DNA from 2 places in the Arthrobacter gengyunqii genome. Region 1 is predicted to be linked to the other one. Evidence: predicted binding sites of a transcription regulator. Region 1 holds the regulator's gene; the other holds the start of a gene.
The links. Region 1 encodes Rex, which represses fermentation and respiration genes when NADH is low (regulators of the CRP and FNR family bind a similar motif). Its sites were predicted from a motif close to CTTGTGAANNNNTTCACAAG; they were not measured.
Positions count from the first base shown of each region.

Region 2: a site for Rex is predicted at 2,952-2,971, ahead of MUG94_RS01510 (queuosine precursor transporter). Genes of this name have one in related genera too.

Region 1 is NZ_CP095461.1:3,210,830-3,215,814, forward strand. Features, by position in the region: gene MUG94_RS14805 (histidine phosphatase family protein) at 1-111, opposite strand, end outside; gene MUG94_RS14810 (YceI family protein) at 256-798, shown strand; gene MUG94_RS14815 (ABC transporter permease family protein) at 965-1,753, shown strand; gene MUG94_RS14820 (hypothetical protein) at 1,972-2,679, shown strand; gene MUG94_RS14825 (redox-sensing transcriptional repressor Rex) at 2,705-3,409, opposite strand; gene MUG94_RS14830 (glutaredoxin family protein) at 3,406-3,696, opposite strand; gene MUG94_RS14835 (HAD family hydrolase) at 3,782-4,594, shown strand; gene MUG94_RS14840 (30S ribosomal protein bS22) at 4,675-4,773, opposite strand; gene MUG94_RS14845 (helix-turn-helix domain-containing protein) at 4,919-4,985, opposite strand, start outside.
Region 2 is NZ_CP095461.1:300,980-305,964, forward strand. Features, by position in the region: gene MUG94_RS01490 (IS3 family transposase) at 455-649, shown strand; gene MUG94_RS01495 (hydroxymethylpyrimidine/phosphomethylpyrimidine kinase) at 721-1,566, opposite strand; gene MUG94_RS01500 (hypothetical protein) at 1,664-2,182, opposite strand; gene MUG94_RS01505 (TetR/AcrR family transcriptional regulator) at 2,175-2,855, opposite strand; gene MUG94_RS01510 (queuosine precursor transporter) at 3,104-3,844, shown strand; gene tgt (tRNA guanosine(34) transglycosylase Tgt) at 3,853-4,985, opposite strand, start outside.

The DNA.
Region 1 (4,985 bases):
CATCTGCTGGCCAAGCTCGGAAAGGTGAAACTCCGGCAGGCGCCCGTAAAGGACTCCGTCGGGGTTGAAGACTTCTCCATGACGGACGAGGTGGATCGAGGCACGCGACATGTTCCTAAGTTTCGCAGAGTGAGCGCGCAGGACTAAATTCGTCACAATGGTTGAAGCTTGAACTAAACCGTGCGATAGTTGATGCAAATGCATGAACATGCAGCGGGGAGTCTCCCCGACATCTACCAGCATCAGGAGCACCTCATGATCCCCAGCGGACTCATCACCGGCACTTGGACCCTCGACGGCTCGCACAGCGAGATCGGTTTCACTGTCCGCCACGCCGGCATCAGCAAGGTGCGCGGCAACTTTGACGATGTCACCGCCGTGATGGAAATCGGCCCCTCCCTCGAGGATTCCACCATCAATGCCGTCATCCAGTCCGCGTCCTTCAATTCCAATGACGCCAACCGCGACGGCCACGTCAAGGGTGCCGATTTCTTCGACGTCGAGAAGTTCCCCGAGCTGACCTTCGCCGTCACCGGCATCGAAGGTTCCGGCGAGACCTACCGCGTGGCGGGCGACCTGACGATCAAGGGCACCACCCGCCCGGTTGTCCTGGAGACCGAATTCAACGGCGTGGCAGTGGACCCCTTCGGCGCAACCCGTGCCGGTTTCTCCGGCTCCACCGTCATCAGCCGCAAGGACTTTGGCCTGACCTGGAACGCCGCACTCGAAACCGGCGGAGTCCTGGTCGGCGACAAGGTGACCATCAGCGTGGACGCAGCCTTCGTGGCTGCCGCGTAACACAGGCATCACTCCCGCTCCGGCGGGCTGCAACGTAACACCCCGGCCTTTGGGACGGGGTGTTACGTTGTTTATGCTCCGGGATAGGCTGGAATGGATCTGATTGCTGTTCCCTGATCATTCCTTCCAGGAAGCAGTACCCGCACCAACGAGCAAGCAGGCGGCGATGAGTACTCCCCCGAATACCCCGGATCCCCGGGATCCGAACGTTCCCTCGAATCCCGGCGCAGCCGATGACCAGCCCAAGTACGGCCAGCGGCTTCCCCAGCCGCCGCAGTACGGGCAGGACCAGCCGTATCCCGCCTACGGCCAGCCGGGAACCCCCAATCAGCCCGGCCAGCATTCGTCCCCCTACGGGCAGCCGTATGGACAGCAGCCGTACGGACAGCCTTACGGGCAGCCGCAGAGCCCCTACGGATACCAGGCGCCGCAGCCATCCGGATATGCGTATCCGGGATCCGGCGGTCCGGTTCCGGGCATTAAGGGTCCGGCACCCCGGGAGGTTATGACGGGCTTCTGGCTCATCATCGCTGCCGGCATCGTGACCTTCCTGTCCATGATCATCACGGTGCTCTCCAGCGCTGAAGATCCGCTGGCCACGCTTCCTCCCGCGGACCGCCAGGACATGGAGGATGCCGGCGTCACCGCGGAGCTGATGCGCAGCTCGTTCCTGACCGTAGGTGTGGTGGTGGCGGTAATCGCCCTGCTGATCTACGTCCTGCTGGCTGTCCTGATCCGCAAGGGCAAGAACTGGGCACGGATTGTTGCCACAGTGTTCGCCGCGATATCCGCCGTCGGGCTGCTGCTGTCCCTGGTGACCGGAATCGCCTTCTCCTCGCCGCTGAACCTGCTGAACATGCTGGGCACATTGGCCGGAATCGCCGGCGTTTTCATGCTGTACCGCCCTGCGTCCCAGCCATATTTCCGCAGCCAGCCGCGTTTCGGACCCTACTGACGGACCTCCAAGGGAGCCGGAGCCGCTGCTGAGGCGGCACGCACCAAAAAAAGCCGGACCGTTTCCACGGACCGGCTTTTTTAGTGCCCGGGTCTCCCGGAGAGGGCCCGCAGTGGTCACAACAGCAGGGAAGCGGCGTAGCGTTTGATCTCCCGCTGGGATGGGCAGCCCATCCAGGCGCGGAGAGCGTATCCCTTTGGACGAAGGCGGCACCCGCGATGAGTTCCCTTCCTGCTTCCCCCAATCCACAAAAAACCCGTGTTTCCACCCTGGGCACCAAGGTGCGAACAATGATCACTGCACGCATCCGAACGGCGCGATCCGGCCCCAGGGAACCCGGCAGCGAGCCGGTGTCCGTGACCCGCCCCACGGAAAAACATCCGGCGCCGCCGGCACCCAGGCACAGAGAGCTGGCCGGCGTGGTGGTTCCCGATATGCCCTCTGCCGTCCCCGCTCCTGCTTTGCCTGCCCGTATTCCCTACAGCGAATGGAAGGGGCCGCGGCCGCGTGCCGTCCGGCTGGCCTTCGCCCTGATCCTGCTGGCGGGTTTCATCAGCCTTATCAGCGGGGTGCAGGCCGGCCGTGCACCGATCACTGAGCTGCCGCCCCTCGTTGTTCAGCTGGGAGAGCTGGGCGTTGACACCAGCGAGTACGCGGCTGCCCTGCAATTTATTGCCCTCGCCGCCGCACTGGTGGTCTTCGGCCTCTATCTGCTGTTCGCCTTCATGATCCGGGAAGGACGCAACTGGGCGCGGATCGGCGGCTCGGTGCTGGTTGCCGCAGCGCTCGTCGCGGCCTTCCTGAACGCCGCAGTTCCCCAGACGGTGGCCCTGCTGGTGGCTGCCGCAGGGCTTGCGCTGCTGTACCGGCGCGACTGCGCCAGGTACTTCCGGCCCCGGCGCAGCCAGTATCTCGGCGAGTCCTGACGGGAAGCACGACGACGGCGGCCGGCTACGTGCCCAGTCGCGCCCGGGCCTTCGCTGCTATTTCCGAAGCCTGGGCCCGCTGGGCGTGGTAGGCCAGGATCTGGAGCTCCGTGGCCATGTCCACCTTGCGCAGCTGGACATGGTCCGGAACCTGAAGCACCACGGGCGCGAAGCTCAGGATGCTGGTGATGCCGCTCTCGATGAGCCTGTCGCACAGTTCCTGGGCCACGTCAGCGGGAACAGAGAGCACCGCCATGTTGGCCCTCGTCCGTTGAACCACGCCCTCCAGGTCCTTCACGGGGCTTACCCGCAGCCAGCCGACTTCCTGGCCGATGACCATTTGGTCGGCGTCGAGCAGTGCCACCACTTCAAAGCCGCGCGATCCGAACCCCGGATACCCGGCAAGCGCTTTACCCAGGTGTCCGGCACCGACGATGGCGACCCTCCAGTTGCGTGTCAGCCCCAGTGCGGCCGAAATCTGGTCGCTCAGATACGAGACCTCGTAACCCACGCCCCGGGTGCCATAGGAGCCAAGGTAGGACAGGTCCTTGCGAAGTTTGGGAGAGTTCACTCCCGCAGCTTCGGCCAGTTCGTCGGAGGAGACACGCTCCACTCCGTCCGCCAGCAAGGCGCCCAGTGCACGCAGGTAAATGGTGAGGCGGGCCAGGGACGCAGGCGGAATATGCCGGTGGACAACTCCAGCCGGTGCGGGTTCCTCCGAAGTACTCACAGGTCTCGATCCGTTGCTGTTTTTTCCGGGCGCCAGGCTGCCAGAAGCCGGCGGATCCTTTTTTCATCAAGCTGCCAGAAGTCCCGCTGCACGCCGTCGATCAGAAGCACGGGAATCTCCTCGCCGAACCGGGACGTCAGGTCCTCGTCGCCCTCGATGGATTGTTCACGCCAGCTGATGGGCAGGTCCTTTTTGATTCGTTCAAGCACCGAGCGCGCATCCGCACACAGGTGGCATCCCGGACGCGTGAGCAGGAGGACATCCGGTGCAGCAGGTGATGAAGTCATACCTCTAAATTAGCCTCTGTAACGATTTCCCGTGCCGTATTTCGTCCGAGGGCACCGGACACAACTTTTTGCGTAGACTCGGGGTATGCCCAGAACCACCGCAGTACGAGCCGCCGAGCCCACGGCAGCGGCGGTCAAACCTGGCGGGGCTGCGTTCTTCGACGTCGACAACACCCTGATGCGCGGAGCAAGCCTCTTCCATGTGGGGCGCAAAATGTACCAGCGCAGGGTCTTCACGCTTCGCGAGGCGTTTGGCTTTGCCCGCAAGCAGCTGCGGTTCATGCTGCAGGGCGAGAATCTCAAGGACGTTCATTCGGTGCGTGACGCCGCGCTGACGCTGGCCACCGGCTTGGCTGCCTCGGATATCCGGATTCTGGGCGAAGAAGTCTATGACGAGATGATCGAATCCAAGATCTGGCCCGGAACCCGCGCCCTCACCGAACAGCACATGAAATCCGGCCGCCCCGTGTGGCTGGTCACCGGCACGCCCGTGGAAGTGGCCTCCGTAATTGCCGAACGGCTGCACCTGACCGGGGCTCTGGGAACGGTGAGCGAAATTGACGGCGGCCTGTACACCGGACGCCTGGTGGGCGAGTTCCTGCACGGTCCTGCCAAGGCCGAGGGCGTACGCGTCCTGGCGGAGAAAGAAAACCTCGACCTGCAGCAGTGCTGGGCATACAGCGATTCCTACAACGACGTTCCATTGCTCAGCATGGTCGGCCACCCCGTGGCCATCAACCCGGATGCACGGCTGCGCCGCCATGCCAGGGACCGTAACTGGACCATCTACGACTTCCGGTCCGGCCGCCGTGCCGCAACCCTGGGGCTGAAGGGTGCCACGGTGGCGGGAGGCGCGTACGGATTGTGGCGCGGTTTTTCCTGGGTCCGCTCCCGCTAGGGGTTCACCAGCTGCCCTGCCCTTAAATGACAAACCCGCCGGCCCAGAAGGGCGGCGGGCTTGTCCAGGAAAGATCCTGGTTACTTCTTGTTGCGACGCTGGTGGCGGGTCTTGCGAAGCAGCTTACGATGCTTCTTCTTTGCCATACGCTTGCGGCGCTTCTTAATTACTGAACCCACAGAGTCCTCACAAACTTGAAATAGTCAGACGCCGGCTCCAACGCTTTGGCACCGTTGGCACCCGCGTCGACACCGGCAGTTAATTGCCACGGTGTAAAACGTTCTTTAACAGGGTACCGCCTCGCCGCGGTATCCAGTGACAGTGCTACGCAGTGTCCGACCGGCGGTCCGTCACGGCATTTTTCAGCACCTGCTGGACCGCGGATTCGGGC
Region 2 (4,985 bases), 780 kb from region 1:
TAAGGAATGCAAGGGTGACAAGGTGACACCCCTGGGAAATCGAACGCTGCATAACAGTTGTATGGCCGTCTGCTAAGAGGTAGGCCGCCGGGCCAGTTCCCGATGAGGTGAAACCATGGCGCACGAACCAGAATCTTCGCTTCCTAAGCCTTCCTCTCCCTGACACTCCCAAACGACCGTTTTCGACTTGGATCGTCCTCGCCATTGCTGTAGTTCTCTTGGCGGTCTTCGCAGATACCGGCCTCATGGGGCTGGCCGTCTGGCTCGTACTCATGGGGGTCGGTGTATGTCTAACGGTTGCCTACGCGTTGCTCCTTCGACGGCAGACGTGGGCTCGTGTTGCAGATGGCGGGAAGCGCCAGTTGCTCGCCGTTGGGGGAGGACTTCTCGTCGTGGGGTCTGTACTTGCCGCTATGGCTGCTCCTCCGGGATCAGGTACAGCGGACAGCTGATGATGATCAGTCACCCAGCCCGAGCCCGACTCCTCCCTCGGCTTCCCCGACTCCTCCACCGGGTTCGGTTCCTGAACACCGACGCCCTGACAGCACAGCTCAGTGAATACATCCGCCGGTACAACACCGAACGCATCTCGACAAAGCTCGAGGGCCTGAGCCCGGTGCAATACCGTGCTCAGGCCCTCGCGGCCTAGCCTTTTATTTGGCCAGTCCAAATTTCAGGGACCAGTTCAAGACGGAGGCTCCTGCTTCGGCTTTTCGAGCCCTACAGGGCGGGGCCGTTGCCGGCATTGCCCTGCCACAGGGCGTCGAACGGGGCGTTGGAGGAAACCCGGTTGCGGATGCCCTCGGTGACGAAAGCCTTTGCGGTCTTCGCGGCTTCGAGCGGCGTGGCGCCCTTGGCCAGTTCGGCCGTGATGGCTGCCGCAAGCGTGCAGCCGGCGCCGCTCACCGCAACGTCGCCGACCTTGGGTGCCCGCAGCACCTCCATGGTCTCACCGTCATAGAACACGTCCACGGCGTCGTCGCCTGCCAGCCGCACTCCGCCCTTGGCGAGAACCACGGCCCCGGAAGCTTCGTGGATGCGCCGGGCGGCGTCCTGCAGGTCCTCGACAGTGTCGATGGAGTCCATGCCGGACAGGGACATCGATTCAAAGTGGTTGGGTGTCACGAAGGTGGCCAGCGGCAGGATCTGCGCCTTGAGTGCCCGGTCCGTGTCCAGGGCGGCTCCCGGTTCCTGGCCCTTGCAGATCAGCACCGGATCCAGCACGATGTTGGTCCATTCCTGGCTCTGGAGGGCCTTGGCCACGGCGTCGATCGTGGCGGGCGTTCCCAGCATGCCGAGCTTGACGGTGGTCAGGTCATACGCGGTCTGGATGGCCTCAAGCTGGTCGCTGATGACCTGGGAATCCACCGGGACGAAACGGTGGCTCCAGTTGTCCTTCGGATCGAAGGACACGATGCAGGTCAGGGCAGCGATCCCGTAGGTTCCGAGTTCCTGGAACGTTTTCAGGTCGGCCTGGGCGCCGGCGCCGCCGGTAGCTTCGGAGCCGGCGATGGTCAGGGTGACGGCCGGGGCAGCTGTTCCGGCAGAGTGTGTGTTAGCAGACATGAGTCCATCTTCCACCCAAGCGAGCATCGGTGCCACTGGGGTTGGCCCCGCGCGCCGGGCGGGCCAGGGCGGGAAAACCGGTTCGCCGGCGGCAGCGCTAGGCGCGGGCAAACGGCCAGACGGCGGCCCGGCCCGCGGCCATGGAGACTCCGATGGCTGCGCCCATGAGCAGAGGTACCACCACTGCCTGGACGCTCAGGCCGATGATGACCCAGCCGAGCAGCGCCGGCACGACGAAGAAGGCCAGGACATGGAGGCCCTGGCTGAGGACGCCGCGCAGCGACCAGCCCAAGATCAGGGCGACCGGCAGGGCGGTGAACAGGCCGAGCCCGGCGGCATAGAAAGCGGCGACAATGACAGTCCAGACATAGCCCCAGAAATCGCGGGACGTTCCCCATCCCACCACTGTGGTGGCGATTACCGCCAGGACAAGGCAGCCCACGACATACCCCAGTGCTACGGCCAGCGGGCCGGGTGCAGCGTACGGATGCCGCGGCGGAGTATCGGTAGGCGGAGTATCGGCAGGCAAAGTATCGGCAGACGCAGTTTCGCCGGCCAAGACGTCGGCGGGTATCAATGCGGGCGGAAGCGCGTCGTCGTCGCCTTTGTCAGTCATCGCGTCGGGCTCCCTGGAAGAGGTGGACTACGTCCTCCACGATATTGCGAACCACGGGCAGGCGGGAGAGGATGACCAGCTTCGCGGCCAGCGGAGCGACGTTCTCCACCAGCCGGCGCGAGCGGCGCTGCCCCGGCGAGCGATCATAAATCCAAAACAGCGTCACCCCCATGTGCACCAGCCACAGGAGCTCGGGCAGATCATCCCGGATGGCCAGCGGCGGCTGCGGCCGGGACACGGTGACGGCCTGCCGGAACAGGGCGATCGATTTGGCGCGGCCCACGCCCGTGTCCGCCGCACCGTTGCGGCTGCCGCGCGGTGAGGCCGACGACGGCGGCATGGCAGTGTGCAGAAAATGGGCACCGAAATCGTGGTAGGGACCCATGACATCCAAATTTGCCAGCAGGACGGCGCGCAAATGCTCACCCAGATTATGTCCGTCGCGCAGCAGGGGCAGGGATCGGCTGCGGTGTTCATCCTGGAGAAACCGGTACAGCTCAGCCACGAGCTCGTCCTTGGACCGGAAGTAGTAGTAGGCGTTGCCCACTGAAACCCCGGCGGTTTCGGCAATGCAGCGCATGGTGGTGTTGGCATAACCCTGGCTGCGGAAAAGGGCGAGGGCGGAATCGATCAGCAGCCGTCGGGTCTGTTCACTCTTGGCCGTCGCGGCCATCAGCGCTCCTTGGTTCAGTTGCAGGCGCTGGTTCAGGGATAGGCGCGGTCCGCTTATATGCGCTCAGCGTCCCGGCGCGCCTGTCAGTACATCACATTTTTGAACGTGTTCAAAAAAGAGGGTGGCAGTGTTGCAGGGCAGAACATGGCAGAATTGACGGCGGCCCGTTCTCGGGCCGCCCGGTGCAGCGGGCACAGTGCTAATACAGCCGGCGAAAGCCAGGCAAACCACTAGGAAACGGAAGACCCATGCACACCCAGACCGGCGCCGATACGGCGCCCGCTCCGGCATTCGCCGCCCGCGGCAGCTCCCATTACGACATCATCCTGACGCTCATGTGCGTGGTGATCGTCATTTCCAATATCGGCGCCACCAAGGGCGTGGTCCTGGGGCCGGTATTCGGCGACTTCAGCATCGTGACCGACGGAGGATTCTTCCTCTTCCCGCTGGCCTACATCCTCGGCGACGTCATCAGTGAGGTCTACGGCTTCAAGGCGGCACGGCGGGCCATCTTCACGGGCTTTGCGGTTGCGGCGCTGGCGGCAGTCAGTTTTGCCGTGATCATTGCGCTGCCCGGATTCGACGACGACTACGGCCAGGCGAAGCAGGCAGCCCTGGAACTGGCGCTGGGACCCGTGTGGCAGATCGTGCTGGCCAGCCTGCTCGGCTTCCTGGCCGGACAGACCCTGAACTCCTGGGTCCTGGTGCGGATGAAGGAGAAGTTCCGGGAACGGGCACTCATTGGGCGGTTGATGGCCTCCACCGGTGTGGGCGAGTTCGCCGATACCCTGATCTTCTGCGCCATTGCGGCGCCCGTCATCGGCATCACCGATGCCAGCGGCTTCATCAATTACGTGATCTTCGGGTTTGTGTACAAGACGCTGGTTGAGTTCCTGTTTGTCCCGGTAACGGCCGTGGTCATCAAGGCCATCAAGAAGCGTGAACCGAGTTACGGTGCTGCAGTGCCTGCCGGTACGCCGGAAGGCTGAGCTTCCGGCTAGACCTTCGCGCTGTAGTACTTCCCCAGCGTCTCCGCCTTGAAGTCGAAGAACGAACCGTCTTCGATGGCCAGCCGCGCATCGTCCACGAGTTTCACGGTGAAGCGTTCATTGTGGATCGACACCAGGGTGGAGGCCACCATTTCCTTGGCCCGGAACAGGTGGTGGATGTAGGCCTTGGTGTAGTGCGCGCAGGCGTAGCAGTCGCAGCCTTCCACCAGGGGAGTGAAGTCCTTTTTGAAGCGGGCGTTGGAGAGGTTCAGCCGGCCGTGCGGCGTGTAGAACGCTGAAGTGCGGGCCACGCGGGTGGGGGAGACGCAGTCGAAGGTGTCGGCACCGTTCTCGATTGCGGTGAAGATGTCGTCCGGTTCGGAGATCCCCAGCAGGTGGCGAGGCTTGTCTTCGGGCAGCTCTTCGGTGCACCAGCGCACGATGGTTCCAAGGTTTTCCTTCTCCAGTGCCCCGCCGATGCCGAAGCCGTCGAAGTCCATGGCGCCCAAGTCACGGGAAGCCTTCCGGCGCAGGTCCTCGTACTGGGCGCCCTGCAGTACGCCGAACAGCGCCTGGTACGGCTTACCGACCCGCTCTTCGGTGAGCCGGCGGTGTTCGGCAATGCAGCGCAGCGCCCACAGCCGGGTGCGCTCCAGGGACATTTCCTGATACTCGCGGGAGTTCATCAGCGTGGTCAGCTCATCGAACGCAAACATGATGTCGGCGCCGATCTGGTGCTGGACCTGCATGGAGACTTCGGGCGTGAACCGGTGCTTGTCGCCGTTGAGGTGGGACTTGAACCAGACGCCGTCGTCGTCAATGTGCGCGAGGCGTTCCTTGCCCGGCGCGACGGCGTCATCCGCGCCGGTGGCGTGGGTGGTGCCGTCCGCATTCATGTTGATGACCTTCTTGAAGCCGGCGCCAAGGCTCATCACCTGGAAACCGCCCGAATCGGTGAAAGTGGGACCGGACCAGTTCATGAACTTGCCCAGGCCGCCCGCGGCGTCGAGTACGTCCGGGCCGGGCTGCAAGTACAAATGGTAGGCGTTGGCCAGCAGTGCCTGCGCGCCAAGGTCCGCCATGGATTCCGGAAGGACCGCCTTGACCGTGGCCTTGGTGCCTACGGCAATGAAGGCCGGCG